Linked DNA regions of Variovorax paradoxus. The protein of the gene in region 1 interacts with the protein of each later gene in a pairwise test. Links are inferred from orthologs where the notes say so. Each region holds a gene or a part of one and is shown in the gene's direction. Other genes may lie near its edges.

Evidence for each region.
Region 2: the proteins of GFK26_RS24425 (region 1) and glnK interact in binary tests that used the Escherichia coli proteins (3 or more experiments, as listed by UniProt). The link is inferred for Variovorax paradoxus from one-to-one orthologs.
Region 3: the proteins of GFK26_RS24425 (region 1) and GFK26_RS22850 interact in binary tests that used the Escherichia coli proteins (3 or more experiments, as listed by UniProt). The link is inferred for Variovorax paradoxus from one-to-one orthologs.

The regions. Positions count from the first base shown.
Region 1 is NZ_CP045644.1:5,294,038-5,303,639, reverse strand. The notes cover bases 5,773-8,954. They hold GFK26_RS24425 ([protein-PII] uridylyltransferase), read left to right. Parts: upstream 5,773-6,150; coding sequence 6,151-8,754; downstream 8,755-8,954. Other genes in these bases: bcsD (cellulose biosynthesis protein BcsD), read left to right, coding at 8,891-8,954; map (type I methionyl aminopeptidase), read left to right, coding at 5,773-6,128. In the rest of the region: GFK26_RS24445 (DUF2848 domain-containing protein), read right to left, coding at 1-254; GFK26_RS24440 (GntR family transcriptional regulator), read left to right, coding at 376-1,059; purL (phosphoribosylformylglycinamidine synthase), read right to left, coding at 1,175-5,185; more of map, read left to right, coding at 5,304-5,772; more of bcsD, read left to right, coding at 8,955-9,364; bcsR (BcsR/BcsP family cellulose biosynthesis protein), read left to right, coding at 9,361-9,602.
Region 2 is NZ_CP045644.1:1,280,775-1,289,983, reverse strand. What follows is about bases 1,887-4,675. They hold glnK (P-II family nitrogen regulator), read left to right. Parts: upstream 1,887-3,006; coding sequence 3,007-3,345; downstream 3,346-4,675. Other genes in these bases: GFK26_RS05790 (ammonium transporter), read left to right, coding at 3,375-4,675; GFK26_RS05800 (TorF family putative porin), read left to right, coding at 2,073-2,936. Also shown: GFK26_RS05810 (serine/threonine-protein kinase), read left to right, coding at 1-298; GFK26_RS05805 (YifB family Mg chelatase-like AAA ATPase), read right to left, coding at 317-1,855; more of GFK26_RS05790, read left to right, coding at 4,676-4,808; GFK26_RS05785 (SMP-30/gluconolactonase/LRE family protein), read left to right, coding at 5,013-5,942; GFK26_RS05780 (LysR substrate-binding domain-containing protein), read left to right, coding at 5,961-6,848; GFK26_RS05775 (L-lactate permease), read left to right, coding at 6,964-8,625; GFK26_RS05770 (FAD-linked oxidase C-terminal domain-containing protein), read left to right, coding at 8,640-9,209. UniProt on the Escherichia coli protein: Involved in the regulation of nitrogen metabolism. Regulates the activity of its targets by protein-protein interaction in response to the nitrogen status of the cell.
Region 3 is NZ_CP045644.1:4,950,395-4,959,813, forward strand. Bases 4,065-7,063 are described here. They hold GFK26_RS22850 (P-II family nitrogen regulator), read left to right. Parts: upstream 4,065-5,394; coding sequence 5,395-5,733; downstream 5,734-7,063. Other genes in these bases: GFK26_RS22845 (NAD+ synthase), read left to right, coding at 4,065-5,398; GFK26_RS22855 (TIGR00730 family Rossman fold protein), read right to left, coding at 5,867-6,457; GFK26_RS22860 (diacylglycerol kinase), read right to left, coding at 6,489-6,887; GFK26_RS22865 (RDD family protein), read right to left, coding at 6,884-7,063. Also shown: GFK26_RS22825 (sodium-translocating pyrophosphatase), read right to left, coding at 1-848; ppa (inorganic diphosphatase), read left to right, coding at 1,103-1,630; GFK26_RS22835 (hypothetical protein), read right to left, coding at 1,673-2,425; GFK26_RS22840 (GNAT family N-acetyltransferase), read right to left, coding at 2,503-3,681; more of GFK26_RS22845, read left to right, coding at 3,701-4,064; more of GFK26_RS22865, read right to left, coding at 7,064-7,453; GFK26_RS22870 (DUF3106 domain-containing protein), read right to left, coding at 7,466-8,311; GFK26_RS22875 (DUF3619 family protein), read right to left, coding at 8,329-8,754; GFK26_RS22880 (RNA polymerase sigma factor), read right to left, coding at 8,751-9,317. UniProt on the Escherichia coli protein: P-II indirectly controls the transcription of the glutamine synthetase gene (glnA). P-II prevents NR-II-catalyzed conversion of NR-I to NR-I-phosphate, the transcriptional activator of GlnA. When P-II is uridylylated to P-II-UMP, these events are reversed.

The DNA.
Region 1 (9,602 bases):
AGCGGTTCGACCTCGCCCGAGGTGTCGGCCCCCACCACCTGCACGACGTCGGCCTGGCTCAGCTGCTGGGTGGCCACCCGGTAGAACAGCGGCACGGCGCTGGGCGCGGGCACGCCCAGCTCGGCAAGTTCCTCGATGTGGTGCTCGATGGCGGCGGTGTCGCGCCCGGTCCAGCCGGCGATCACGAGGTGCCTGGCCTCGAAGCTCAGCGTGTGCGGGGCATTCCCCTGGGGAAGTTCGAAAGACAGGTTCATGGCGGTGCTCTGTTGAAGTTTCAGTGAAATTTCACAACGATATTACAGTGAGTCCACAAAAACTTCAAAGGGATTTCCCACAGGTACCATCAGGGCACCCCACCATGAAGACCTCGCGCCGATGAAAGCAGCCACGCCCGCCCGCAAAGCCCCCGCCCGGCGGCCCGAAGCAGCCATCTCCCTCAACGAGACGGCCTACCTGCGCCTGAAGGAAGCCCTGGTGACCCTGGCCTACAAGCCCGGGGAGTACCTCAACACTGCCCAGGTGATGGAGCGGCTGGGCGTGGGCCGCACGCCGGTCAACCAGGCGCTGCACCGCCTGTCGGCCGAGGGCCTGGTCCGCATCATTCCGCGCAAGGGCGCGATGGCCTCGCCGCTGTCGATCAACGACGCGCTGGAGCTCATCGAGGTCCGGCTGGTGAACGAAGTGCTGTGCATGCGCCTGGCCGCGGCGGCCATCACCGAAGGCGAACTGGCCGAGCTGCAGGCCATTGCCGAGCAGTTCGAGGCGGCGGCGCGGCGGCGCGATGCGATGTCGGTGATGAACCTCGACCGCCTCTTCCACGAGAAGATCGCTGCAGCGGCGCGCAACGCGATGCTGCAGGACATCCTGAGCGTGCTGCACGCGCGCTCGCAGCGCTTCTGGGCGATTTCACTGGCCGCCGAGGGACACCTGGCGGAGGTGATCGAAGAGCACCGCACCATCGTCGCCACGCTGCAGCGGCACGATGCCGACGCGGCGGCCGAAGCGGCGAAGACCCATGTGCTGTCGTTCAAGGCGTCGATGCTGAACAGCCAGCGCTGATCGACAGCGCTTCGGGCGCACCAACCCCCATGAAAAATGCCCTCCAGACCAAAAGCCTGGAGGGCATTTCTTGTTGACCTGATTCAGGCCGCTCGCACGGCCTGAGGGTGCCCGATCAACCCACCCACTTGCGCGCGTTGCGCCAGATCTGCATCCACGGGCTCAGTTCGCTCTTGTCGCCCGACGTCCAGCTCATCTGGATGTTGCGGAACACGCGCTCGGGGTGCGGCATCACGGCGGTGAAGCGACCGTCCGGCGTGGTCACCGAGGTCAGGCCACCCGCGCTGCCGTTCGGGTTGAACGGGTACTGCTCGGTCGGCTGGCCGTGGTTGTCCACGAAGCGCATTGCGCCGATGGCCTTGGCGGCGTCGCCGCGGTGCTTGAAGTTGGCATAGCCCTCGCCGTGCGCGACTGCGATCGGCAGGCGGCTGCCGGCCATGCCCGCGAAGAAGATGCTGGGCGACTCGAGCACCTCGACCATCGACAGGCGCGCCTCGAAACGCTCGCTCTGGTTGGTGGTGAAGCGCGGCCAGGCGTCGGCGCCCGGAATGATGTCGGCCAGCTCGGCGAACATCTGGCAGCCGTTGCACACCCCCAGGCCGAAGGTGTCGTCACGGCCGAAGAAGGTCTTGAACTGCTCGGCCAGCTTCGGGTTGAAGGTGATGCTGCGCGCCCAGCCGATGCCGGCGCCCAGCGTGTCGCCGTAGCTGAAGCCGCCGCAGGCGACCACGCCCTTGAAGTTGGCGAGGTCCGCCCTGCCCGTCTGCAGGTCGGTCATGTGGACGTCGTAGGCCTCGAAGCCGGCTTCGGTGAAGGCATACGCCATCTCGACATGCGAGTTGACGCCCTGCTCGCGCAGGATCGCGACCTTGGGGCGCGATTGCAGGATGGCCGGCGCTGCAGGCTGTGCGTTCGGCAGGAACACATGCATGCCCGGGTCGTTCGGCACGCCGGCGGCGGCGTGCTCTGCATCGGCGCAGGCCGGGTTGTCGCGCTCGCGGGCGATCTTCCAGCTGACCGAATCCCACACCTGGTGCAGGTCGTGCAGGCTGGCGCTGAACACCGACTTGGCATCGCGCCAGACTTCGAGCTTGCCCTTGCCGGCGTCCATCGTGGAACTTGCGGGCCGCGTCTTGCCGACAAAATGGCTGTGCGCGCTGAGGCCGTGGGCGCGCAGCACCTGCATGACGTCGTTGCGCTCGGCCGTGCGCACCTGCAGCACCATGCCCAGCTCTTCGTTGAACAGCGCCTTGAGCGTGAGTTCTTCGCGGCGCGCGCTGACCTGCTGGGCCCAGTTCTTGGCGTCGCCGGTTTCCATGCGGCTGTCGGAAATGCCGTCGCCTTCGGTGACGAGCATGTCGACATTCAGCGCCACGCCCACATGGCCGGCAAAGGCCATTTCGCAGGCGGTGGCGAACAGGCCGCCGTCGCTGCGGTCGTGCATCGCGAGGATCTTGCCGTCGGCGCGCAGCGCGTTCACGGCGTTGACCAGCGCGACCAGTTGCGCCGGGTCGTCGAGGTCGGGCACGGTGTCGCCGCTCTGGTTGAGCGTCTGCGACAGGATGCTGCCGGCCATGCGGTGCTGGCCACGGCCGAGGTCGATGAGCACGAGCGTGGTGTCGTCTTCCGTCGCGTCAAGCTGCGGCGTGAGCGTGCCGCGCACGTCGGCCAGCGACGCGAAGGCGGTGACGATCAGGCTGACCGGCGACGTGACCTTCTTGGCTTCGCCATCGTCCTTCCACTGCGTGCGCATCGACAGCGAATCCTTGCCGACCGGAATCGACACGCCCAGCGCCGGGCACAGTTCCAGGCCCACGGCCTTGACGGTCTCGTACAGCGCGGCGTCTTCGCCGGGTTCGCCGCAGGCCGCCATCCAGTTGGCCGACAGCTTGACGCGCGACAGCTCGATCGGCGCGGCCAGCAGGTTGGTGATGGCCTCGGCCACGGCCATGCGGCCCGAGGCCGGCGCATCGAGCGCAGCCAGCGGCGTGCGCTCGCCCATGCTCATCGCCTCGCCGGCAAAGCCCTTGTAGTCGGCCAGCGTCACGGCGCAATCGGCCACGGGCACCTGCCACGGGCCGACCATCTGGTCGCGGTGCGTCAGGCCGCCGACGGTGCGGTCGCCGATGGTGATGAGGAAGCGCTTCGAGGCCACAGTCGGGTGCGCGAGCACGTCGATGGCGGCCTTCTGCAGGTCGACGCCCGTGAGGTCGAGGGGCTTGAAGCTGCGCGCCACGGTCTTGACGTCGCGGTGCATCTTGGGCGGCTTGCCGAGCAGCACGTCCATCGGCATGTCGACCGGCTGGACTGCGGCGCCTTCGTCGGCCACCAGCAGCTGGCGCTCTTCGGTCGCCACGCCGACCACCGAGAACGGGCAGCGCTCGCGTTCGCAGAAGGCCTTGAACTGTTCGAGCGATGCCGGCGCGATGGCCAGCACGTAGCGCTCCTGGCTTTCGTTGCACCAGATTTCCTTGGGCGCCATGCCCGATTCTTCGAGCGGCACGGCGCGCAGGTCGAAGCGCGCGCCGCGGCCGGCGTCGTTGGTCAGCTCGGGGAACGCATTGCTCAGGCCGCCCGCGCCCACGTCGTGGATCGCCAGGATCGGGTTGGCCGCGCCCTGCTGCCAGCAGTGGTTGATGACCTCTTGCGCACGGCGTTCGATTTCGGGGTTGCCGCGCTGCACCGAGTCGAAGTCGAGTTCGGCCGCGTTGGCGCCGGTCGCCATCGAGCTGGCGGCGCTGCCGCCCATGCCGATGCGCATGCCGGGGCCGCCGAGCTGGATCAGCAGCGAGCCGGCCGGGAACAGGATCTTCTTGGCCTGGGTGGCGTCGATGCTGCCCAGGCCGCCCGCGATCATGATGGGCTTGTGATAGCCGCGCTGCACGGTGTCGAGGTCGCTCGCCACGGCCTGCTCGTACTCGCGGAAGTAGCCCAGGAGGTTGGGACGGCCGAATTCGTTGTTGAACGCGGCGCCGCCCAGCGGGCCCTCGGTCATGATCTGCAGCGGGCTGGCGATGTGCTCGGGCTTGCCGTAATGACCCTCTTCCGGCCAGAGCTTGGAGACCGTGAAGCCGGTCAGGCCGGCCTTGGGCTTGGAGCCGCGGCCGGTGGCGCCTTCGTCGCGGATCTCGCCGCCCGCGCCGGTCGAGGCGCCGGGGAACGGGGAAATGGCGGTCGGGTGGTTGTGCGTCTCGACCTTCATCAGCACGTGGCTCAGAGCGCTATCTTTTTGATAGCTCTGCGAGCCTTCGACGGGAATGAAGCGCTCGATGGTCGCGCCTTCCATGACCGAGGCGTTGTCCGCATAGGCGATCACCGTGTGCTGCGGGTTCTGCTTCTCGGTGTGGCGGATCATCGAGAACAGGCTCTGGGGCTGGGCCACGCCATCGATGGTGAAGTTGGCGTTGAAGATCTTGTGGCGGCAGTGCTCGCTGTTGGCCTGCGCGAACATCATCAGCTCGACGTCGCTGGGGTTGCGACCCAGGCGGGTGAAGGCTTCGACGAGGTAGTCGATTTCGTCTTCCGCCAGCGCCAGGCCGAAGCCCGTGTTGGCCGCCACCAGGGCGTCGCGGCCGCCGGTTTGCACGTCGACCTGCGCCATCGGCTGGGCCGGCAGTTCGCTGAACAGGCTGGCCGCCTGCTCGACCGCGGCGAGCACCGATTCGGTCATGCGGTCATGCAGCGGGCCGGCCACGGCGGCCAGGGCGTCGCCCTCGAGCACAGGGGCCTTGCCGATCAGCGGGGCCTTGAGCTTCAGGTGGTACTGGGTGACGCGCTCCACGCGGCGCAGCGCCAGGCCGCAGTTGTGGGCGATGTCGGTGGCCTTGGAAGCCCAGGGCGACACGGTGCCCAGGCGGGGCGTGACCACGACCGAGGCGCTCGCCTTGGCCGCCACGGCCTCGAAGGGCTCGCCGTAGGTCAGGAGCGCGGCAAAGCGTTCGCGGTCGGCCGCATCCAGCGACCCATCAGTGACCACCAGGTGGACGAAACGGGCCGAAATGCCCTCGATGCGCGGCTCGATGGCCTGCAGTTTCGGCAGCAGCTGCCGTGCACGGAAATCGCTGAGTGCGCTGCCGCCCTCGAACAGGGTTACGACAGGAAGGGCTTGGGATGCGGGCTGCGTCACGGTCGATGGGGGGCCTGGGGGCCGCGTTGGGAATCAAGGAATCTGGGCGGAGGGCCGCTGACTGGGGTCATCCGCGTTAACCCGGGATTTTAGCCGGGTCAATGGGATAATTCGGGGCATGAGCATTACCTACAAAGACGCCGCAGGCATCGAAGCCATGCGGGTCGCCTGCCGCCTCGGCTCCGAGGTGCTGGACTACCTCACGCCCTTCATCAAGCCCGGCATCACGACCAACGACGTGGACCGGCTGGCCGCCGAATACATGGTCAAGCAGGGCACCACCTCGGCCACGGTGGGCTACATGGGCGCCAGCAGCGTCCCGTTCCCGAAGTCGCTGTGTACCTCGGTGAACCACGTGGTGTGCCACGGCATCCCCAATGACAAGCCCCTGAAGAAGGGCGACATCATGAACGTCGACGTCACCGTCATCAAGGACGGCTGGTTCGGCGACAACAGCCGCATGTTCGTGATCGGCGACGCCTCCATTGCGGCCAAGCGCCTGTGCAGCGTCACCTTCGAAGCCATGTGGCACGGCATCCTGCAGGTGCGCCCTGGCGCTCACCTGGGCGATGTGGGCCATGCGATCCAGAAGTTCGCCGAAGGCCAGGGCTTCTCGATCGTGCGCGAGTTCTGCGGCCACGGCGTGGGCCAGCGCTTCCATGAAGAACCCCAGGTGCTGCACTACGGCCGCCCGGGCACCATGGAAGAGCTCAAGCCCGGCATGATCTTCACCATCGAGCCGATGATCAACGCCGGCAAACGCGACGTGAAGGAAGACTTCAAGGGCGGCCAGTACGATGGCTGGACCATCGTCACGCGCGACCACTCGCTGTCGGCCCAGTGGGAGCACACCGTGCTCGTCACCGAAACCGGCTACGAGGTGCTGACCCTTTCCGAAGGCAGCCCGCCGCTGCCGGCCTTCGTCACCTCGACCAAAACCTGACGCGCCCAAGCGCGCCCCCGCCGTGATCGAAGCAGCCAAGATCGACGTGGCAATGCTGCGCGAAGCCTATCGCGCGAAAAAGCTCGCCCTTTTCGACACCCTGCGCTTCGCACGCGCGCCCACCCGCAGCGTCCACACGGTGCTGCGCCAGCTCTCGGCGCTGGCCGACCAGACACTCACGGCGCTCTGGAACGAAGCCGGCTTCGGCGACGCCTTCGCGCTGGCCGCGGTCGGCGGTTTCGGGCGCGGCGAGCTGTTCCCCTACTCCGACGTCGACGTGCTCCTGCTGCTGCCGCCCGACGGGCAGGACAGCGGCATCGACCCGGCGCGCATCGAGGCCTTCATCGGCCAGTGCTGGGACGCCGGCCTCGAGATCGGCTCCAGCGTGCGCACGCTCGACGAGTGCCTGGACGAGGCCGCCAAGGACATCACGGTCCAGACCTCGCTGCTCGAGTCGCGCCTCATCACGGGCGACAAGAAGCTCTTTGCGTCCTTTCGCCGCCAGTTCACGCAGGCCATCGACCCGCAGGCTTTCTTCGTGGCCAAGTCGCAGGAAATGCGGCACCGCCACCAGAAGTTCGACAACACGCCCTACGCGCTCGAACCCAACTGCAAGGAATCGCCGGGCGGCCTGCGCGATCTGCAGACCATCCTCTGGATGAGCAAGGCCGCCGGCTTCGGCAGCCGCTGGGACGACCTGGCGAAAAACGGTCTGGCCACGCCTTTCGAGGCACAGCAGATCAAGCGCAACGAAGCCTTGCTCTCGCTGATTCGCGCCCGCCTGCACGTGATTGCCAACCGCCGCGAAGACCGGCTGGTGTTCGACCTGCAGACCGCCGTGGCCGCGAGCTTCGGCTACGAGAGCGAGTCGCAGCGCAAGTCGAGCGAAGCGCTGATGCGCCGCTACTACTGGGCGGCCAAGGCGGTGTCGCAGCTCAACCAGATCCTGCTGCTCAACATTTCCGAGCGGCTGCAGCCCATCGACGAGCAGCCCACGACCATCAACGAGCGCTTCTACGAGCGCGCCGGCCTCATCGAGATTGCCAGCGACGACCTCTACGAGCGCGAGCCGCATGCGGTGCTCGAGACCTTCCTGCTGTACCAGAAGACCATCGGCGTGAAGGGCCTGTCGGCGCGCACGCTGCGCGCGCTGTATAACGCGCGCCACGTGATGGACAGCAAGTTCCGCAACGACCCGGTCAACCACGTGACCTTCATGCGGATCCTGCAGCAGCCCTACGGCATCACGCATGCCTTCCGGCTGATGAACCAGACCTCGGTGCTGGGGCGCTACCTGCGCGTGTTCCGCAGCATCGTGGGGCAGATGCAGCACGACCTGTTCCATGTGTACACGGTCGACCAGCACATCCTGATGGTGCTGCGCAATGTGCGCCGCTTCTTCATTGCCGAGCATGCGCACGAGTACCCGTTCTGCTCGCAGCTCGCGGCCGGTTGGGACAAGCCCTGGATTCTTTACGTCGCCGCCCTCTTCCACGACATCGCCAAGGGCCGCGGCGGCGATCACTCCACGCTCGGCGCACGCGACGTGCAACGGTTCTGCAAGCAGCACGGCATCGCACGCGAAGACGCGAAGCTCATCGAGTTCCTCGTGGCCGAACACCTGGTGATGAGCCAGGTCGCGCAAAAGCAGGACCTGAGCGACCCCGAAGTCATCGGCGCCTTCGCCAAGCGCGTGGGCAATGAGCGCTACCTCACCGCGCTGTATCTACTGACCATTGCCGACATCCGCGGCACCTCGCCGCGCGTGTGGAATGCGTGGAAAGGCAAGCTGCTCGAAGACCTGTACCGCTTCACGCTGCGCGCGCTCGGCGGGCGCATGCCCGATCCCGACGCCGAGGTCGAGTCACGCAAGCGCGAGGCGCTGGTGCTGCTCGCCCTGCATGCGCAGCGCTTCGAGGCGCACAAGGCGCTGTGGGACACGCTGGACGTCGGCTACTTCATGCGCCACGACGCCACCGAGATCGCCTGGCACGCCAAGCAACTCTCGCGCTTCGTGCCGCCGAAGAACGTGCCCATCGACCCGAAGGCGCTGCCCATCGTGCGCGCGCACCTGTCGCCGGTGGGCGAAGGGCTGCAGGTGGTGGTCTACACGCCCGACCAGTCCGACCTGTTCGCGCGCATCTGCGGCTACTTCGATCAGTCGTCGTTCAGCATCCTGGACGCCAAGGTCCACACCACGAGCAACGGCTATGCGCTCGACACCTTCCAGGTGGTGACAACCTTCCAGCCCGACCACTACCGCGACCTGATCAGCATGGTCGAGACGGGCCTGGCGCAAACGCTCACCGAGGCCGGCGCCCTGCCCGCGCCGAGCATGGGACGCGTGTCACGCCGGGTGCGCAGTTTTCCGATCAAGCCGCGCATCAGCCTCGTGCCCGACGACAAGGCGCAGCGCTGGCTGCTCAGCATCTCGGCCAGCGACCGCGCGGGGCTGCTGTATTCGGTGGCGCGCGTGCTCGCGCGGCATCACCTGAACCTGCAACTGGCGAAGGTGACGACCTTGGGCGAACGGGTGGAAGACACCTTCCTGATCAGCGGGCCGGAGCTGCAGGGCCAGAAGACGCAGTTGGCCATCGAGACCGAACTGATGGCCGCGCTCGCCTGAGCGGCGCACAAAAATTCGCTTTTCCCAAGATCCAGCGCGGCAGGTGTTGCGTAGGGGTGAGTTAAACGGTTTCCGATTGTGAACGCCGTTCGACATTTGTTGTCGATTATTAACAGCTCCAACACAATGCCCCGATATGGACATCGCAGAGCCCGTTTTTCAGCACTACGAACGGCGCGCGTGCAGCGCACAGTGGTTGGCATTCAACCGGGGCATAGCCGCCGAACTGAGTGCCGGTCTGCCGCCTGAAGACATTCGCCAGCTTTTCTTCCGCATCGGCCAGCGCGTGGCCAACGCCTTGCCCGTGTCCCCGTGCGACACGCTGGCCGACCTGCAGTCGCAGTTCAATGCGCGCTGGGACGGCATCGACTGGGGCTTCAGCAGCCTGCGCGAAGAGGCCGACTGCCTCGCCATCACGCACGCGTGCAGCCCCCTGGCCATGGCCTTCGGCCCCGAGGCACTGGGCTGGAGCAGCGGCTTCTTCGAAGGCGTCTACCAGGCCTGGTTCGACGCCCAGCGCATGCCGCCCTCGCTGCGCGTGACGGCGCTCGAACGCCATGCGCCGGCAGGCCCCGTCGTCGCGCTGCGCCTCGCGAGGAGCTCGCCATGAACCCCGACGACCGCTCTGCCGAAGACGTCGCCGGCCTGTTTCGCAAGTTCGGCGGCGACGCCCACGCGTACAAGGAGTTCGAGCCCCCCGAGGCACAGGCGCAGGCCGCGAGCCCCTGGCCGCTGCTCTCGGGCGGGCCGATCGATCGCACGCCGGCGGCGGCGCCCGCGATGGCGCCCATGCCACCCGCTCCGTCCGTTCCGCCGGCGCCCTTTGCCGCGCCGGTGGCGCCGCTGTT
Region 2 (9,209 bases), 4.0 Mb from region 1 along the record:
GCCGGCCGCGGGCCCCACGAACCCCGTGCCGACCGTGATCGCCGGTGCGCCGCCCGTGTCACCGCCTCCCCCGGCCGCGGCACCCGGCATGGGCCGTGTGCAGTTCAACATCCGGCCCTGGGGCCAGGTCTTCGTCGACGGCGCGGACCGCGGCGTGAGCCCGCCGCTCAAGTCGCTGCCGTTGCGCCCGGGCATCTACACGATCGAAGTGCGCAACGGCGACCTCACGGCCTACCGCCAGCGCGTGACGGTGCAGGACAGCAAGTCCGCACCGGTCGTGAGCCACGAGTTCAAGTAGCAGAAGAGGGCCGGCGGGTCAGGGCGCGCCGGTGCGCAGCGCGCGGCGGTACTGCACCGCCTCCGCCACATGCGCGGCCTGCACGGCATCTTCCGCCGCGAGGTCGGCGATGGTGCGCGCCACCTTCAGTGCGCGGTGCGTGCTGCGCGCCGACCAGCCCAGCCGCGCGGCCGCCTGCTGCAACAGATGGCGCGCGGCGCTGTCGAGCACGGCGTGGGTGTCGATCGCGCGGCCCTGCAGCGCCTGGTTCGCATGGCCCTGGCGCCGCAGCGCGCGTTCGCGCGCGCTCACCACGCGCGCCCGGATGCTGTCGGTCGATTCGCCCGCCGGTGCATCGAGCAGCTGCGGCGCCGACACCGCCGCCACTTCGATGTGCAGGTCGATGCGGTCCAGCAGCGGGCCGCTGAGCTTGCTCTGGTAGCGCGCGACGCGCTCGGGCGTGCAGCGGCAGGGCTTCAGCGTGGAGCCGAGGTAGCCGCAGGGGCAGGGGTTCATGGCGGCGATGAGCTGGAAGCGCGCCGGAAACTCCGCGCGCCGGGCGGCGCGGGTGATCGTGATGGTGCCGGTCTCCAGCGGCTCGCGCAGCGCTTCGAGGGCGGCGCGCGTGAACTCGGGGAACTCGTCCAGAAACAGAACGCCGTGGTGCGCGCGCGAGATTTCGCCCGGCCGCGGCGGCGAGCCGCCGCCCACCAGCGCCACCGCGCTCGCCGTGTGGTGCGGCGTGGCCGTCGGGCGGCTCATCCAGCGCTCGGGTGCGAGGCGGCCGTCGAGGCTGGCGATGGCCGCGCTTTCCAGCGCCTCGTCCACGTTCATCGGCGGCAGCAGGCCGGCGAAGCGGTGCGCCAGCATCGACTTGCCCGAACCCGGCTCGCCCACCATCAGCAGGCTGTGGCCGCCGGCCGCGGCGATCTCGAGCGCGCGCTTGGCGCCCGTGTGGCCCTTGACGTCGGCCAGGTCGGCATAGCGCGGCGCACCGTCGCCGGGCGCGGCGCGCACGCGGGCCCAGCCGTCGTCGCTTGCATCGACGGGCCCGCCGCCGCTGGCGACGAATTGCCGCACCGCGTCGAGCAGGTGCCGCGCCCCGAACACCTCGGCGCCCGGCACCAGCGCGGCCTCGTGGGCGCTGTCCATGGGCAGCACCAGCCGCACGGCCGTGCCCTGCGTGTAGGTGGCCACGGCCATCGCCAGTGCGCCGCGCACGGGGCGCAGCTCGCCCGACAGCGACAGTTCGCCGGCGAACTCGTGGCCGGCCAGCCGGTGGTTCTCGATCTGCCCGCTGGCCGCGAGGATGCCGAGGGCGATGGGCAGGTCGAAGCGGCCCGAGTCCTTCGGCAAATCAGCGGGCGCAAGGTTGACGACGATCTTCTTGTTCGTCGGGAAGTCGAGGCCGGCGTTCTGGATCGCCGAGCGCACGCGTTCGCGTGCTTCCTTGACCTCCGTTTCGGCCAGTCCGACCAACGTGAAGCTCGGCAGGCCGTTCGCCAGATGCACCTCGACCGTGACGGCGGCGGCTTCCAGGCCGAGCAAGGCGCGGCTTTGCACCAAAGACAGACTCATTTTTCTCCCTCTCCCCAAGTTGGTGCGCCCGCGACATGCAGGCCCAGGACCGTGCAGCGTGCAAGCGTGTGCAACTGCCGGAAACAGGGCTTGTAACGATTTGGCGCTCACCGCCGGGCATCGCCGCCCTCTGGCCGGAGCGGTATTTGTGCACTTTGGCACGCTCCCTGCTTTGAGGGTGCTCAGGTCCAACAACACACTTGCGAGGAGTTCCCTGATGACGCACCGTACCGCCGCCCAGGCGTTGATCGTTCTGGCCACCGCACTGACCGCCTCCGGCGCCGCCATGGCCCAGGCCGCCGACGCCGCACCGGCGCCCGCGCCCCTGCTCACGGGCAATGTCACCCTGACCACGAACTACAAGTTCCGCGGCCAGGACCAGGACATGATCGGCAAGAACGACTACGCCAAGACCAAGGGCTTCAAGCCCGCCATCCAGGGCGGCTTCGACTACGCCTTCGGCGACAGCGGCTTCTACGTCGGCAACTGGAACTCCAGCGTCAACTGGCTCCAGGGCAACAGCATCGAGAGCGACCTGTACGGCGGCTACAAGTTCAAGGCCGGCCCGGTCGACATGGACGTCGGTGCGCTCACCTACATCTACCCGGGCAACTCGGTGGGCAACACCACCGAGCTCTACGTGGGCGCCACCTACGCCAACGAAGCCTTCGGCTCGTTCACGGCCAAGTACTCGCACACCGTGTCCAAGGACTACTTCGGCTACGCCGGCGCCAAGTCGGGCTCGGGCCTGAAGGGCCGCAACACCGGCTACCTGAACCTGGCCTACAGCAAGGAGATCGTGCCCAAGGTCACGCTCAAGGCTGCCGTCGGCTTCACCAACATGTCCAGCGACATCCGCAGCCTGGGCTACAAGAGCTACGTCGACTACAACGTCGGCGCGACCTACGACTTCGGCAGCGGCCTGACGCTCACGGGCTCGGTGCAGGGCGCCAACAAGAAGTCCAACTACCAGGTCGTGGCCTACCCGGGCATCGACATCCCCGACTTCGGTACCTTCGGCACCACCTACTACTCGCCCAACAAGGCGCGCTTCATCCTCACGCTGACGAAGACGCTGTAATCGACACAACAACCAGGCGCGGCCCACGTTGCCGCGCCGCCTTTCATCCATCCAGAAGGAGCAACTCATCATGAAGCTGGTCACAGCCATCATCAAACCGTTCAAGCTCGACGAGGTGCGTGAAGCACTCTCGGCCATCGGCGTGCAGGGGATCACCGTCACGGAAGTGAAGGGCTTCGGTCGCCAGAAGGGCCACACCGAGCTGTACCGCGGTGCCGAGTACGTGGTCGACTTCCTGCCCAAGGTGAAGATCGAGGCGGCCATCTCCGACGAGCTGGTCGACCGCGTGATCGAGGCGGTCGAGGGGGCCGCGCGCACCGGGAAGATCGGCGACGGCAAGATCTTTGTCTACAACCTCGAGCAGGTCGTGCGCATCCGCACCGGCGAAACGGGCCGCGAAGCCCTCTGACCGATTCCTGGCCCGAAAGAACAACGACCATGAAAAAACTTCTTGTCTCTCTTGCGCTCGGCTTGAGCGTCTTCGTCGCCGGCACTTCGGCGCTGGCCCAGGCACCCGCCGCCACTCCTGAGGCGCCGGCTGCATCGGCACCTGCTGCTGCAGCGCCCGCTCCTGCAGCGGCTCCCGCGGCTGCAGCCCCCGCTGCCGCCGAAGCTGCGCCTGCCGCTCCGGCTGCGGCGCCTGCGCCCAAGGTCGACTCCGGCGACACCGCCTGGATGCTCACCTCGACGCTGCTCGTGATCCTGATGACCATCCCCGGCCTGGCGCTGTTCTACGGCGGCCTGGGTCGCTCCAAGAACATGCTGTCGGTGCTGATGCAGGTCTTCGTGATCTTCTCGCTGATCAGCCTGCTGTGGGCCATCTACGGCTACAGCCTGGCGTTCACGGGCGACGGCAATTTCTTCGGAAGCTTCGACAAGATCTTCATGAAGGGCATCACGCAGGAGACCTTCGGCGCGCTGACCACGATTCCCGAATACGTGTTCTTCGCCTTCCAGGGTACCTTCGCGGCCATCACCGTGGCGCTGATCGTCGGCGCCTTCGCAGAACGCGCCAAGTTCTCGGCCGTGCTGCTGTTCTCGGTGATCTGGTTCACCTTCAGCTACGTGCCCATGGCCCACATCGTGTGGGGCGGCGGCCTGCTGGGCAAGGACGGCGCGCTCGACTTCGCCGGCGGCACCGTGGTGCACATCAACGCCGGTATCGCCGGCCTGGTCGGTGCCTACATGGTCGGCAAGCGCGTCGGCTACGGCAAGGAAGCGTTCACGCCGCACTCGCTCACGCTCACCATGGTCGGCGCCTCGCTGCTGTGGGTCGGCTGGTTCGGCTTCAACGCCGGCTCGGCCGGTGCAGCCAACGCCGCTGCCGGCCTGGCCTTCGTGAACACGGTGCTCGCCACCGCCGCCGCGGCCCTGTCGTGGATCCTGGGTGAGAGCCTGCACAAGGGCAAGGCCTCGATGCTGGGCGCTGCGTCCGGTGCGGTCGCCGGCCTCGTGGCCGTCACGCCTGCCGCCGGTTTCGTCGGCCCGATGGGTTCGATCGTGATGGGCCTGCTGGCCGGCCTGGTCTGCCTGTGGGGCGTGGGTGGCCTCAAGCGCATGCTCGGCGCCGACGACGCGTTCGACGTGTTCGGCGTGCACGGCGTGGGCGGCATCCTGGGTGCCATCCTGACCGGTGTGTTCGCAGCCAAGGGCCTGGGCGGCACCGGCGGCCTGACCCCCGACACCTTCACGATGGGCGGCCAGGTCTGGATCCAGGTCAAGAGCGTGCTGTTCACGATCGTGTGGTCCGGCGTGGTGGCATTCATCGCCTTCAAGATCGCCGACCTGACCCTCGGCCTGCGTGTGTCGGAAGAAGAAGAGCGCGAAGGCCTCGACATCTCCTCGCACGGCGAAACGGCTTACAACCGCTGATTCGCACACAGGAAGCGGGTGATCCGGCACGGCGCCGGCCCCGCTCCTCAAAGACCACCACCACCCTTTTCGATACAAAGAAGAACAACAGATCCCGATTTTTTCAGGCGAGTCTCCTTTGGATGTTCAGCCCGCGAGCGCTTCGGCGTCAGCGGGCTTTTTTTTGCCCGTGGCCCGCGTGGCCGGGGGCACAATCGCCCCACCATGTGGACCTCCATCGAAGACAGCCTTTGCGAACTGGGTGAGTCGCCGTTCTGGCACCCGCACGAACGCGCGCTCTACTGGCTCGACATCCCGGGCCGCGCCGTGCTGCGCACGCGCGGCGACATCGGTTCGCCCACGGCCACGGTCGAGCGATGGGCCCTGCCCACCGAGCCCGGCTGCATGGCGCCGGCACGCAGCGGTGGCTTCGTGATCGCGCTGCGCGACGGCATCTACCGCGCCCGTGAATGGGGCGGCCCGCTGGTCGCGATGGCACGCGTGGAGCACGACGTGCGCACCATGCGCTTCAACGACGGCAAGTGCGACGCGCTCGGCCGCTTCTGGGCCGGTTCGCTCAACGAGGCGAAAGACCGCGCCAACGCCGCGCTCTACTGCTTCGACGCCCGCCCCGGCGACGTGTCTCCCAACATCACGTCGATGCTGGAACACGTCACCACCGCCAACGGCCTGGCGTTCTCGCCCGACAACCGCACCCTGTACTGGGCCGACACCGCCGCGCACGCGGTGCGCGCCTGGGACTGGGATGCCGAGGCCAACACGCTGTCGCATTCGCGTGTGTTCCAGCAGTTCGACGCCAAGCCCGCGGGCTGGGTACCCGGTGCGCCGTCGCACTACGACGGCCGCCCCGACGGCGCCACCATCGACGCCGCCGGCCACTACTGGGTCGCGATGTTCGAAGGCGCGCAGCTGCTGCGCTTTGCGCCCACGGGCGAGCGCGTCGCGGCCATCGCGGTGCCGGTGCAATGCCCGACCATGCCCTGCTTCGGCGGCGACGATTTGCGCACGCTGTTCGTCACCAGCGGACGCAAGGGCCGCCCGGCCGATGAACTGGCGCAGCGCCCGGCCTCGGGCACGGTGCTCTCGATGCGCGTCGACACGCCGGGCCTGCCGGTGAATTTCTTCGAAGACTGAGTCGGGCAACTGCCGCGGATGGCCTTGCTCCACATCCCTCCGATCCAATGCCTGCTGACCTTCGAGGCCGTCGCGCGGCTGCGGCATGCGGGCCGCGCGGCCGACGAGCTGTGCGTGACGGCCAGCGCCGTGAGCCACCGCATCCGCCAGCTCGAGGCGCACGTGGGCTTCAAGCTCTTCGGTCGCAGCGACTTCAGCCTCACGGCCGACGGTGCGGCGTACCTTGCGAATGTGCGCGTTGGCCTGGCCGCGCTGCAGCAGGCCACGCCCGGCAGCCGTGACGCGGCGCTGCGTGCGCCGCGCCTGAGCGTGGCGGTCACGCCCACCTTCAGCCGCCAGTTTTTGATGCCGCGGCTGGAACTCTTTCGCAACATCTACCCCGACATCGAGCTGGCCCTGCATGTGTCGATTCCGCTGCTCGACGTCACGGCCGAACAGACCGACCTGCAGGTGCGCTACGGCATCGGCGCGTATGCCGACTGCGAGCACCGCCTGCTCATCGGCGAAGACGTGGTGCCCGCCTGCAGCCCGAGCTACCTCAACGAGTTCGGGCCCTTCGACGGCTTTGGCACCGCGGCCGAGATCGCCAGCGCGCGGCTGATCCGCAGCCCGCTCGAGCCCTGGAGCACCTGGTTCGCGAGCTGCGGCATCGACCAGCCCGAGCCGCACCTGGGCTCGCAGTTCAACGACCTGGGGCTCGTGTACGACGCGGCCGCGAGTGGCTTCGGCGTGGCGCTGGTGCGCCAGAAGCTGGGCGCCGCCTGGTTCGAATCGGGTCGGCTGGTGGCGCTGTCGGACCGGCCCGTGCCCTCGCCGCACCGCCACTACATCTGCTGGCAGCCGGGCACGCTGGAGCGCTGGGAGTGCGCGGCTTTCGTCGACTGGATCGTGCAGACGCTGCATTGACCGACAGGCCCGCGCGACAAATTTTTATCAACGCCCGGGCAAAAAACCTTCAATTCGAACGGCGTGCTTCTCCCTAGAGTGCGAGTCACAACAACAGACTCCCCGGAGACAACGCATGACCTGGCAGCAGATCTACGACCCGTTCGGCAACATGATCATTTCCACCGCGCTCGCCGCGATCCCGGTGGTGGTGATGCTCGCGTGCCTTGGTTTCTTTCACATCAAGGCGCACATCGCCGCTGGCCTCGGCCTGCTGGCCGCGCTGGTGGTCGCCGTGTTCGCCTACGGCATGCCGGCCGAAATGGCCGGGCGCGCCGCGCTCTTCGGCGGCTTCACGGGCCTGCTGCCGATCGGCTGGATCGTGCTGAACATCATCTTCCTGCAGCAGCTGGCCGAACAGAACGGCAGCTTCAAGGTGCTGCAGGACTCGCTCTCGGGCATCACCGAGGACCGCCGCATCCAGCTGCTGCTGATCGCGTTCTGCTTCGGCGCGTTCTTCGAGGGCGCGGCGGGCTTCGGCACGCCGGTGGCGGTCACGGCCGGCATCCTGATCGGCCTGGGCTTCTCGCCGCTGGCCGCCTCGGGGCTCTCGCTGATCGCCAACACGGCGCCGGTCGCGTTCGGCGCGCTCGGCACGCCGGTGATCACGCTGGCCAAGGTGCACGGCTACGACCTGATGGAAGTCACCGCGATGATCGGCCGCCAGTTGCCGTTCTTCTCGCTGCTGGTGCCGTTCTGGCTCATCTGGGCCTTCGCGGGGCGCAAGGCGATGATGGAAATCTGGCCGGCCATCGTGGTCACGGGCGTGTCGTTCGCGGTGCCGCAGTACCTGGTGTCGAACTTCATCGGCCCCGAGCTGGTCGACATCATCGCGGCCATCGTGTCGATGGCCAGCCTGGTGCTGTTCCTGCGCGTGTGGCAGCCCAAGAACGTGTGGCGCTCGCCCTCGCTGCGCGGCAAGGACGTGAGCGCGCACGAGGCCAAGCCGCCGGCCGCCATCGTCGTGCACAGCCGCGAGGCGCTGGTGCGCGCGTGGATGCCCTGGGTGATCCTCTCGGTGTTCGTCTTCATCTGGGGCCTGCCGTCGGTGAAGACCGCGCTCAACGGTGTCTTCGCACCGTCGTTCCCGATGGGCGGGCTGCACAACCTCATCGAGAAGATGCCGCCGGTGGTGACGGCGCCCACGAAGGAAGGCGCGGTGTACGTGCTGAACCTGCTGTCGGCCACGGGCACCGGCATCCTGCTGTCGGCGATCGTGAGCGCGCTGTTCATGAAGTACAACCCCGTCGAGATCGTGCGCACCTTTGTCCGCACGCTCTGGATGGTGCGCTACTCGCTCATGACCATCGTGCTGATGCTCGCGCTGGGCACGCTCACGCGCTACTCGGGCACCGACACCACGCTGGGCCTGGCCTTTGCCAACACCGGCGTGTTCTATCCCTTCTTCGGCACGCTCATGGGCTGGATCGGCGTGGCCATGACCGGCTCCGACACCGCATCGAACGTGCTGTTCGGCGGCATGCAGAAGGTCGCGGCCGACCAGCTCGGCCTGGCGCCCAACCTCATGGGCGCGGCCAACAGCTCGGGCGGCGTGATGGGTAAGATGATCGACGCCCAGTCGATCGTGGTGGCCTCCACCGCCACGCGGTGGTTCAATCACGAAGGCGACATCCTGCGCTACGTGTTCTTCCACTCGATCGCGCTGGCCTCGCTGGTCGGCCTGTACGTGACGCTGCAGGCCTATGTGTGGCCATTCACCCTGATGGTCGTCCGCTGAAAGTTGCTCCCGCCATGAATGCTCCCGTCACGACCGACCAGCACACGCAGCTGTCGAAGGCGGAGCGCCAGGCGCAGGTGGTGCGGGCGCTGCAGGCGCACCTGCCCGCGCATGCGCTCATCTGGCACGCCGAAGACACCACGCCCTACGAATGCGACGGCCTCACGGCCTACCGCCAGCGTCCGCTCGTGGTGGCCCTGCCCGAGACCGAGGCGCAGGTGGCCGCCGTGCTCAAGGCCTGCCACCAGCTCGGCGTGCCCGTGGTCGCACGCGGCGCCGGCACCGGGCTCTCGGGCGGCGCGATGCCGCACGCGCTGGGCGTGACGCTCTCGCTCGCCAAGTTCAACCGCATCCTGAAGGTCGACCCCGTGAGCCGCACGGCCGTCGTGCAGTGCGGCGTGCGCAACCTCGCGATCAGTGAAGCGGCCGCGCCCTTCAACCTCTACTACGCGCCCGATCCGTCGAGCCAGATCGCCTGCACCATCGGCGGCAACGTGGCCGAGAACTCGGGCGGCGTGCACTGCCTGAAATACGGCCTCACGCTGCACAACGTGCTGCGCGTGCGCGGCTTCACGGCCGAGGGC
Region 3 (9,419 bases), 340 kb from region 1 along the record:
ACGAAGAAGCAGCCGATGATCGACGCGATGATCGACACACCGCCCAGCGCGAGCGGGTACAGCACCGCGTCCAGCGGCGCCGCCGTGACCATCAGCGCGCCCAGCACCATGGTGGCGATGAGCGTCACCGCGTAGGTCTCGAACAGGTCGGCCGCCATGCCGGCGCAGTCGCCGACGTTGTCGCCCACGTTGTCGGCGATCACGGCCGGGTTGCGCGGGTCGTCTTCCGGAATGCCGGCCTCGACCTTTCCCACCAGGTCGGCGCCGACGTCAGCGCCCTTGGTGAAGATGCCGCCGCCCAGGCGCGCGAAGATCGAGATCAGCGAGGAGCCGAAGGCAAAGCCGATCAGCGGATTGAGCAGGGCCGCCAGGCTGTGGTCCGCCTTCGGCGCACTGCCGGCCAGGAACCAGTAGAAGCCCGTCACGCCCAAGAGGCCCAGGCCCACCACCAGCATGCCGGTGATGGCGCCGCCGCGAAACGCCACGTCGAGCGCCGGGCCGATGCCCTTGGTCGCGGCTTGCGCGGTGCGCACATTGGCGCGCACCGACACGTTCATGCCGATGAAGCCGCAGGCGCCCGAGAGCACCGCGCCGACCACGAAGCCGACGGCCGTGGTCAGGTCGAGGAAGAGGGCGATGAGTACCGCGAGCACCACGCCGACCACCGCGATGGTGGTGTATTGCTTGGCGAGGTAGGCGGAGGCGCCGGCCTGGATGGCCGCGGCGATTTCCTGCATCCGGGCGTTGCCCGGGTCCTTGGCGAGAATCCAACTTCGGGCCCAGAAACCGTAGCCTACGGCCACCAGGCCGCAGACGATGGCAAGAATCAGGGGGGTGTTGCCGCTCATGCTTTGCTTCTCCATTCGTTCGTTGTGACTTGTGGAGACGGACAGCCTGGGCCCTGCGCGCAACGCGTACGGGACCATGTTCTCCGCCGCGTTGCTTCCTCGAAGCTCACTGCACCGGAGGTGCGGAGCCGATTGGCCAACGGTTGCAATTTACAGGCAAAAACACACGGGCGTGCGACCGGCCCGTGACACGGAAAGTAAACTCCGGGTTTGTCCCCATCCGTCTCATACTTTTCAACTACTCGAAAAACGTCATGTCCTTCGACAAAGTCTCCCCCGGCAAGAACGTCCCCGACGCATTCAATGTCGTGATCGAAATCCCGATGAACGCCGACCCGATCAAGTACGAAGTCGACAAGGAATCGGGCGCGATCTTCGTGGACCGCTTCATGACGACGGCCATGTACTACCCCGCCAACTACGGCTACGTGCCGCAGACCCTGTCGGGCGACGGCGACCCGGTCGACGTGCTCGTCATTGCCCCTTACCCGCTGCTGCCGGGCGTGGTCGTGCCTTGCCGCCCCCTGGGCATCCTGATGATGGAAGACGAAGCCGGCGTCGACGGCAAGGTGCTGGCCGTGCCCACCGACAAGGTGCTGCCGATCTACAGCCACTGGAAGTCCGTCGACGACGTGAACCCGATGCGCCTGAAGGCCATCAGCCACTTCTTCGAGCACTACAAGGACCTGGAAGCCGGCAAGTGGGTCAAGGTGCTGGGCTGGGAAGGCATCGACGCCGCCAAGAAGGAAATTCTTGACGGCATCGCCGCCTACAAGAAGTAATTTTTTCTTTCGTTTGAACGACGGCCTGGATGCTCCGGGCCGTCAGCCCTGGACCGCATCCCCGGCCAGCCGCATCCATTCGCGGTTGACGCCTCGCGCATGCGAGTTCCAGTGGCGCGCAGCCTGCTGCAGCTCGCCCCACAGGCGCTGCGCACCGGCGGTGTCGCCCTGCTGGGCCAGCCACGCGATGTAGCGGGCACGTATTTCCACGGTGTTGTAGGTGTTCAGCGCAGTCTCGAAGGCTTCGCGCGCTTCCGGCGTGCGGCCCTCGGCGGCGAGCGCGCGGGCGTTCAGCACGGCGACTTCGTCCTTGCGGTAGTCGTCGCGGGTGGCGCGCAGGGCCTGCAGCGCCAGGTGCGCCTCGCGGCCCGAGGCCGGGCTGCCTTCGGCGACCAGGGCGCTGGCCAGGCCGAACTGCAACTCGGGGTCGGAAGCGAAGGGGCCTTTCAGCGCGTCGCGGTAGTGCCCGACGGCATCGGCCGCCTGGCCCCGGTCGAGCGCCGCCTTGGCCAGGCGCAGCTTGTTCTGCGCCGTGGGTGCCAGGTCGTAGGCATCGGCGGCGGCGCGGTATTCGCGCTCGGGGTCGATGAAGCCGATGGCCGCGTTCGCGACCTTGCCGGCGGTGCGCTGCATGCGCGAGGCGGGCAGGTACTCGACGACGAAGTACACGATGCTGCCGAGCAATGGAAAGCTGAAAAGGATGATGAGCCAGTACATCTGCTTGCCGTGGCGCATGGCATGCACGGCGAAATACAGCGCGATGAGGATGTGCAGTCCCAGTCCGACGAATGGCATCGGTGCTCCCTGTGTGTTGTGTGTGGTTGTTTGAGTGCCGGGCGGGTTTATATCAGCCCCCGGCGCTCCCACGCCGCTCAGGCCGCCTTGAATGGACTGCGCTCGCCGAGGTGGTCCATGTAGTTCTCGATGCCGGCGCCCTCGCGCTCGAGAAAGCGCTCGACGGCGTCCGCGAACGACGGGTGCGCGAGCCAGTGGGCGCTGGTGGTGCGCACCGGCATCAGCGCGCGGGCCATCTTGTGCTCGCCCTGCGCGCCGCCCTCGAAGCGTGCCGCGCCGTGCGCGATGCACCAGGCGATCGGCTGGTAGTAGCAGGCCTCGAAATGCAGGCAGTCGACGCGCTCCAGCGCCCCCCAGTAGCGGCCGTAGGCCACCAGCGGTTGGGCTTCATCGGTGGAGAGTGCGATCAGGCTGGTCGCGATGGGGCGCCCGTCGCGCTCCGCGACGAACAGCAGCCACGCCTCGGGCAGCGTGTCGGCCATGCGCTGGAAGAAGTCGCGCGTGAGGTAGGGCGGGTTGCCGTGCTCGCGGTAGGTGCGCTCATAGCAGCGGTAGAAGAAATCCCAATCGGCGGTCGCGATGTCGGCGCCGCGCGACCAGCGGAAGCTGACGCCGGCGTCGGCCACCTTGCGGCGCTCCTGGCGGATCTTCTTGCGCTTGTCGTGCGAGAGGCTCGCGAGGAAGGCGTCGAAGTCGACGTAGCCGGCCTGTGTGCCAATCGAGGGGGTTGTGTTCGTCCAGTGGAATTGCACCGTGTGACGCAGCATGAGCCCGGCTTCGGTGCATGCGGCGATGTCGGCATCGGCACCGAACAGCAGATGCAGAGACGAAAGTTCCTGTTCCTTGCAGACGGCCACCAGCCCCTGCACCAGCAGCGTGCGGCTCTGCGCGTCGCGCGCCAGCAGACGGGCGCCGGGCACGGGCGTGAAGGGCGCCGCCACCACGGCCTTGGGGTAGTAGGCAAAGCCGTGCTGCTCGTAGGCGTTGGCCCAGGCCCAGTCGAACACGTACTCGCCGTAGGAATGGTCCTTCAGGTAGAGCGCGCAGGCGGCTTCGAGCACGTCGCCGCGCCACAGCGTGATGAACTGCGGCGTCCATCCGCGCTCGGGCGAGGCGCTGCCGCTGTCGTGCATCGCCGCGAGGTATTCGTGGCGTATGAAGGGCGAGGGCTCGGGCTGCGCCGCGAGCAGGGCGTTCCAGGCTTGCGGGTCGATGTCCGACGGCGACGCCAGAACCCGAATGACATAATCGTTCAAGCCTTTTTCTTCCTTCTGTATGACGCTCAAGCTCGCCATCGCGCAACTCAATTTTGTGGTGGGCGACCTCGCCGGCAATGCGCAGAAGATCGTCGGCGCCGCCCGCGAGGCCTACGCGCAGGGCGCGCGCCTTCTGCTGACACCCGAACTCTCGATCGCCGGCTATGCGGCGGAGGACCTGTTCCTCCGTCCCGCCTTCACCGAAGCCTGTGATGATGCCGTGAAAGGCATCGCCGCCGCGCTGGCCGATCTCAAAGACATGGTCGTGGTGGTGGGGCATCCCAGCGGCGTCAGCCTGCGCAGCCGATCCGTGGCGGTGCAACTGCGCCACAACGCGGCCAGCGTCATCAAGGAAGGCCGCATCCTCGAAACCTACGCCAAGCGCGAGCTGCCGAACTACCAGGTGTTCGACGAGCGCCGCTACTTCACGCCGGGGCAGGGCACCTGCGTGTTCGAGGCGGGCGGCGTGTCGGTCGGCCTGCTGATCTGCGAAGACGCCTGGTTCGACGCGCCGGCCGAGCTGGCGCGCGCCGGCGGCGCCGAGGTGCTGGCGGTGATCAACGCCTCCCCGTACCACGTGGGCAAGGAAGGCGAGCGCGTGGCGCGCATGGCCGACCGCGCACGCGCCGTGGGCCTGCCGCTGGTCTACGCCCACCTGGTGGGCGGGCAGGACGAGGTGGTGTTCGACGGCGCCTCGTTCGCGCTGCAGGCCGACGGTGCACTGGCCGCGCAGGCCGAGAGCTTTCGCGAGCGGCTGGTTTTCATGGAACTCGCACATGGAGCGCAGGGCGGCGTCGCTGTCGTGGCCGATCCGTCGGCCATCGCCGCGCCACGAGATGCCGAAGCGCAGCTGTGGGACGCCCTGGTGCTCGGCGTGCGCGATTACATCGGCAAGAACGGTTTTCCGGGCGCGATCCTCGGGCTCTCGGGCGGCATCGATTCGGCGCTGGTGCTCGCGATCGCGGTCGACGCGCTGGGCAAGGACAAGGTCCGCGCGGTGATGATGCCCTCGCCCTACACGGCCGACATCAGCTGGATCGATGCGCGCGACATGGCGGGCCGGCTGGGCGTGCGCTACGACGAGATTTCGATCAGGGACACCTTCGAGTCCTTCAAGGCCGCGCTGGCCGGGGAGTTCAAGGGGCGGCCGGAAGACACGGCCGAAGAGAACATCCAGGCCCGCATCCGCGGCACGCTGCTCATGGGGCTGTCGAACAAGTTCGGCGCGATCGTGCTGACCACCGGCAACAAGAGCGAGATGGCCACCGGCTACTGCACGCTCTACGGCGACATGGCGGGCGGCTTCGCGGTCATCAAGGACCTGCTCAAGACCACGGTGTTCGCGCTGGCGCGCTGGCGCAACGCCCACGACCCGTACGGCACCGGCGCGGCGCCGATTCCCGAGCGCATCATCACGCGCCCCCCGAGCGCCGAACTGCGCCCCGACCAGACCGACCAGGACAGCCTGCCGCCGTACGACGTGCTGGACGGCATCCTGGCACGCTACATGCAGGACGATGAAGGCATCGACGAGATCATTGCCGCGGGCTACGACCGCGCGGTGGTCGAGCGGGTTGCGCGGCTCATCAGGATCAACGAATACAAGCGGCGCCAGGCGCCCGTAGGCATCCGGGTCACCCACCGAAGCTTCGGCAAGGATTGGCGTTACCCTATCACCAGCAAGTTCAACGAAACCGCCGGAGCACCAAAACCATGAAGCAGATCACCGCCATCGTCAAACCCTTCAAGCTCGAGGACGTGCGCGAAGCCCTGGCCGAAGTGGGCGTCACCGGCCTCACGGTGACCGAGGTCAAGGGCTTCGGCCGCCAGAAGGGCCACACCGAGCTGTACCGCGGCGCCGAGTACGTGGTCGACTTCCTGCCCAAGATGAAGGTCGAAGTGGTCGTCAACGAGAGCGACGTCGAGCGCTGCATCGAAGCCATCGTGAGCTCGGCGCGCACGGGCAAGATCGGCGACGGCAAGATCTTCGTGACCGAGGTGGAGCGCATCGTGCGCATCCGCACCGGCGAAGAAAACGAAAACGCAGTTTAGGCTCGCCCCCAGGCTACGCGCACTTCGTGTCGCTTCGCCAACCCCCTGCCGGGGGCAACACCAGAGGCCCGGCAAAGCCGGTTCCTCGGTGTTCGCTGGAATGGGGCCGGAGGCTGCCTTTGGGGCTCTCAGGTCAGAGGTTCTCTGACAGCTTGTCGTCGCGGGGGTGCAGGGGGACCTCGGCGCGCAGCGCGGTCAGCAGTTCGGGCACGTCGGTGCCGGTGCGGACCAGGTCCATCTGCCATTCACCCATGAAACCCTCGCGCACGCTGTGCGCCAGGAAGCCCAGCAGGCCGTCGTAGTAGCCGGCGGTGTTGAGGATGCCGGTCGGCTTGTCGTGGTAGCCGAGCTGGCGCCAGGTCCAGATCTCGAACAGCTCTTCAAAGGTGCCGATGCCGCCCGCCATCGCGAGGAAGGCGTCGGCGCGCTCGCCCATCATGGCCTTGCGCTCGTGCATGGTGTCGACCACGTGCAGCTCGTCGCACAGGGGGTTGGCCAGTTCCTTGTCGACCAGGGCCTTGGGAATGATGCCGACGACGCGGCCGCCGGCCAGCCGGGTGGCCTCGGCCACGGTACCCATCAGGCCGGTGCGGCCGCCGCCGTAGACGAGCTGGCCGCCGTTCTGGCCGATCCAGTGGCCCACGGCCTGGGCGGCCTGGGAAAACTCGGGGCGCTCGCCGGGGCGCGAGCCGCAATACACGCAAATCGAAAATTCAGGAGTCATCTTGCGATCATGCCGCAGGCGGCAGACCCGCTCATGACACGAAGCGTTGCCACAGGGCCGCGGCCCAGATGCCACCGCACAGCGTGAGCGACAGCAGAACGGCGGCGCTGCCCATGTCCTTCGCGCGCTTGGAGAGGTCGTGCCACTCGGGGCCGATGCGGTCGATGGCGGCTTCGACCGCCGTGTTGAGCAATTCGACGATCATGACCAGGATGGCGCTGCCGGCGAGCAGTGCCACCTCGACCCAGCTGCGCCCGAGCCAGAACGCGGCCGGGATCATGAGCATCGACAGGATGGCTTCCTGGCGGAACGCCGGCTCGCTCCAGCCGGCGCGCAGGCCGTGCAGCGAGATCAGGGTGGCATGCCAGACGCGTTCGAAGCCCTTGCGGGCCTTCTGCGGGTTCACGGCGGGGTCGGGCAGGGCACTCATTGGCGGCTCATCGGCTTGGAGGTGATGAGCCGCGTACCGGCCCAGGCGTCGTGCCAGAACTGGCGTTCGGGGTGAAAGCGGGCCAGCAGGGCCCAGACGGCGATCCAGCCGAACAGCAGGACCATGGTTTCAACCACGGGCACGCCCAGCAGGGGATGCAAAGCCAGTGGCGGCAGCAGCCAGACCCAGCTGAAGATGTACCTAGCCAGTGCGCGCCATTGGGTCACCGGCCGGCCTTGGCGGTCGACGATACGGATATTCCAGGTCTTCATGCCCAGAGTCTGGCCCTTGGACCAGAACCAGACGAAATAGACGCCGAAGACGATGAACAGGTAGCCCAGCAACAGGGGGCGCCGCGTCTCGTCCATGGCATTGCGCATCTGGCTGAGGGCGCTGAACAGCCAGCCGGCCATCATGGCGACCGCGAACAGCAGCATGCCCTCATAGAGCCAGCACGCCATGCGCCGCCACAGGCCGGGCACTGCGGGAGCGGGGGCGTTGGGCGTGGAAGCGGAGGGCGAGGCGGACTGGCCGGGTCCCGAGGCCTCGGGAGAACTGGAAACCATCGAAACCTTCGGTCAGGGGGCGGAGGACGAGGCCGCAGGCGCCGATGCCGCTGACGGGGCCGGCACCTGGGCCTCGGCGGGCACCGGCGGCGGCGTGAGGCTGCTTGGCGCCGAGGCGGCCGGCACGGCGATGACGCTGGCCGGTGTGGTCGCGCGTTCCGACGCAGCAGGCGAACTCACCGCGATGGCTGCCGGCGGCAGCACGGGCGTGGGGAGCATGGCTGGCACGATGCGGGGCGTGTGCTGCCCCGGCGGCGTGACGGCCGGCACCGGCACCAGTTTTTGCGACGAAACCGGGCGCACCGGCAGGGCGGCGCCGCGCGGCTTGGGCGGTGCGCGCTCGGCGAGCTTGCGTTTTTCTTCTTCGCTCAGCGCCTGGTATTGCTCCCATTTGAGCCGGCGCTCATCGGCGGGGACCCGCTTGACCTCGGCGAAGTTCAGGCGGGCCTGGGCGCGCTGCTGGTTGCTCAGCGCCGCCCACTCGATCATGCGGCTGTGCAGCGTGACCTGGTCGTCGGCGGGCATGTTCGCGTAGTTGCGCGACAGGGCAAGCCATTTGCGCTTTTGGCCGACGTTCAGCGTGTTCCAGTGCGAAGCCAGGGGCTTCAGGGCGTGCTGCTGTTCGGTGCTCAGGTCGCTCCAGAGGGGCTTGGTCGTCGCGACGGCCTTGGGGCTTGCCGCGCCATTGGTGGCTGCGGCATGCGCGGCGGGCTTGGTGGCCTCGGGCAACGTCTGGGCATCGGCCAGCGTCAGGCCGAAGGCGGCGGCTGCCAGCGCGCCGGCCCAAACGACGGCGCCCGCCGGAAGCGGGCGCAACGGAAGCAGGGTTTTCGCACGGGAAACGGAGCGGCGTCGCATTCGGTCGGGCAAGGTGTTCAGTCGGAGGCGCTGTCGGACTTCAGGAATTGAGCGAAGCCCGGATCGGTATAGGCGGCGGGCGGCAGGTCGCCCGTCAGCAGGGCCGAGTCGACGTCGGCAAGTTCGCTGGCGCGGTCGTCGTCCTGAAGCACGCTGATGGTGATCAGGCCGGCCACCAGGGCGATGAGGGGCACCACCGAACCGATGCGCGTCCACCAGCTGCCGCCCAGCGTGACCGTGTGGCCAGACTGGACCGCGGCGGATGCCGTGCGCAGCTGCGGCGCTTGCTTGCGCGCAGCCACGGCCTGCGAACGGGCAATGCGCAGACGCTCGCTGATGTCGTGCGGCAACGCCTGGTTGGCGTCCGACAGCCGGGCCGCCAGCCGTTGGCCGAAGCGGTCTTCTGCTGCGCTGGATTGAGAGGTTGGAACCTTAGTGTTCATAGCGATATTCCCTTGGCCTTGAGCGCCTTGCTCAGAGCGTGGACAGCTCGCGAACAATGGGTTTTGACGCTGCCCTCGGAGCAGCCCATTGCGGCGGCCGTCTCTGCGACGTCCATTTCCTCCCAGTAACGCATCAGGAAAGCCTCGCGTTGACGGCCGGGCAAAGCCGCGATCTGTTCTTCGATTTCGTGAAAGACCTGGCTGCGGCGGGTGGTGTCTTCGGCGCTCTCCGATTCCCTGGAGTCGGTTGGCGAGACAAAGTTCTCCAGCAGGTCGAAATCCTCGCCGTTGTCGGCCGGTTCGAAGTCGCTGAGGTTGGAGAAAAGGGCGCGGCGGGTCTTCTGGCGGCGGAACCAGTCGAGCGTGCAGTTAGACAGGATGCGCTGGAACAGCATCGGCAGTTCCTCGGCAGGCTTGTCACCGTAGTGCTGGGCCAGCTTCATCATGCTGTCCTGCACGATGTCCAGGGCCGCTTCTTCGTCCCGCACGTGATAGACCGAGCGCTTGAAGGCCCGTCGTTCGACGTTTTTCAGGAAGTCGGAGAGTTCGTGTTCAGTAGCCAAATGAGAGGGGGCGGCGGGACGCGCCGCGTGGGGGAGGATGTTTGGCGAACGCTCATGTTTTTATGCCGCGGATTATGCCTTTGTGCCAAGACAGGGCACCTG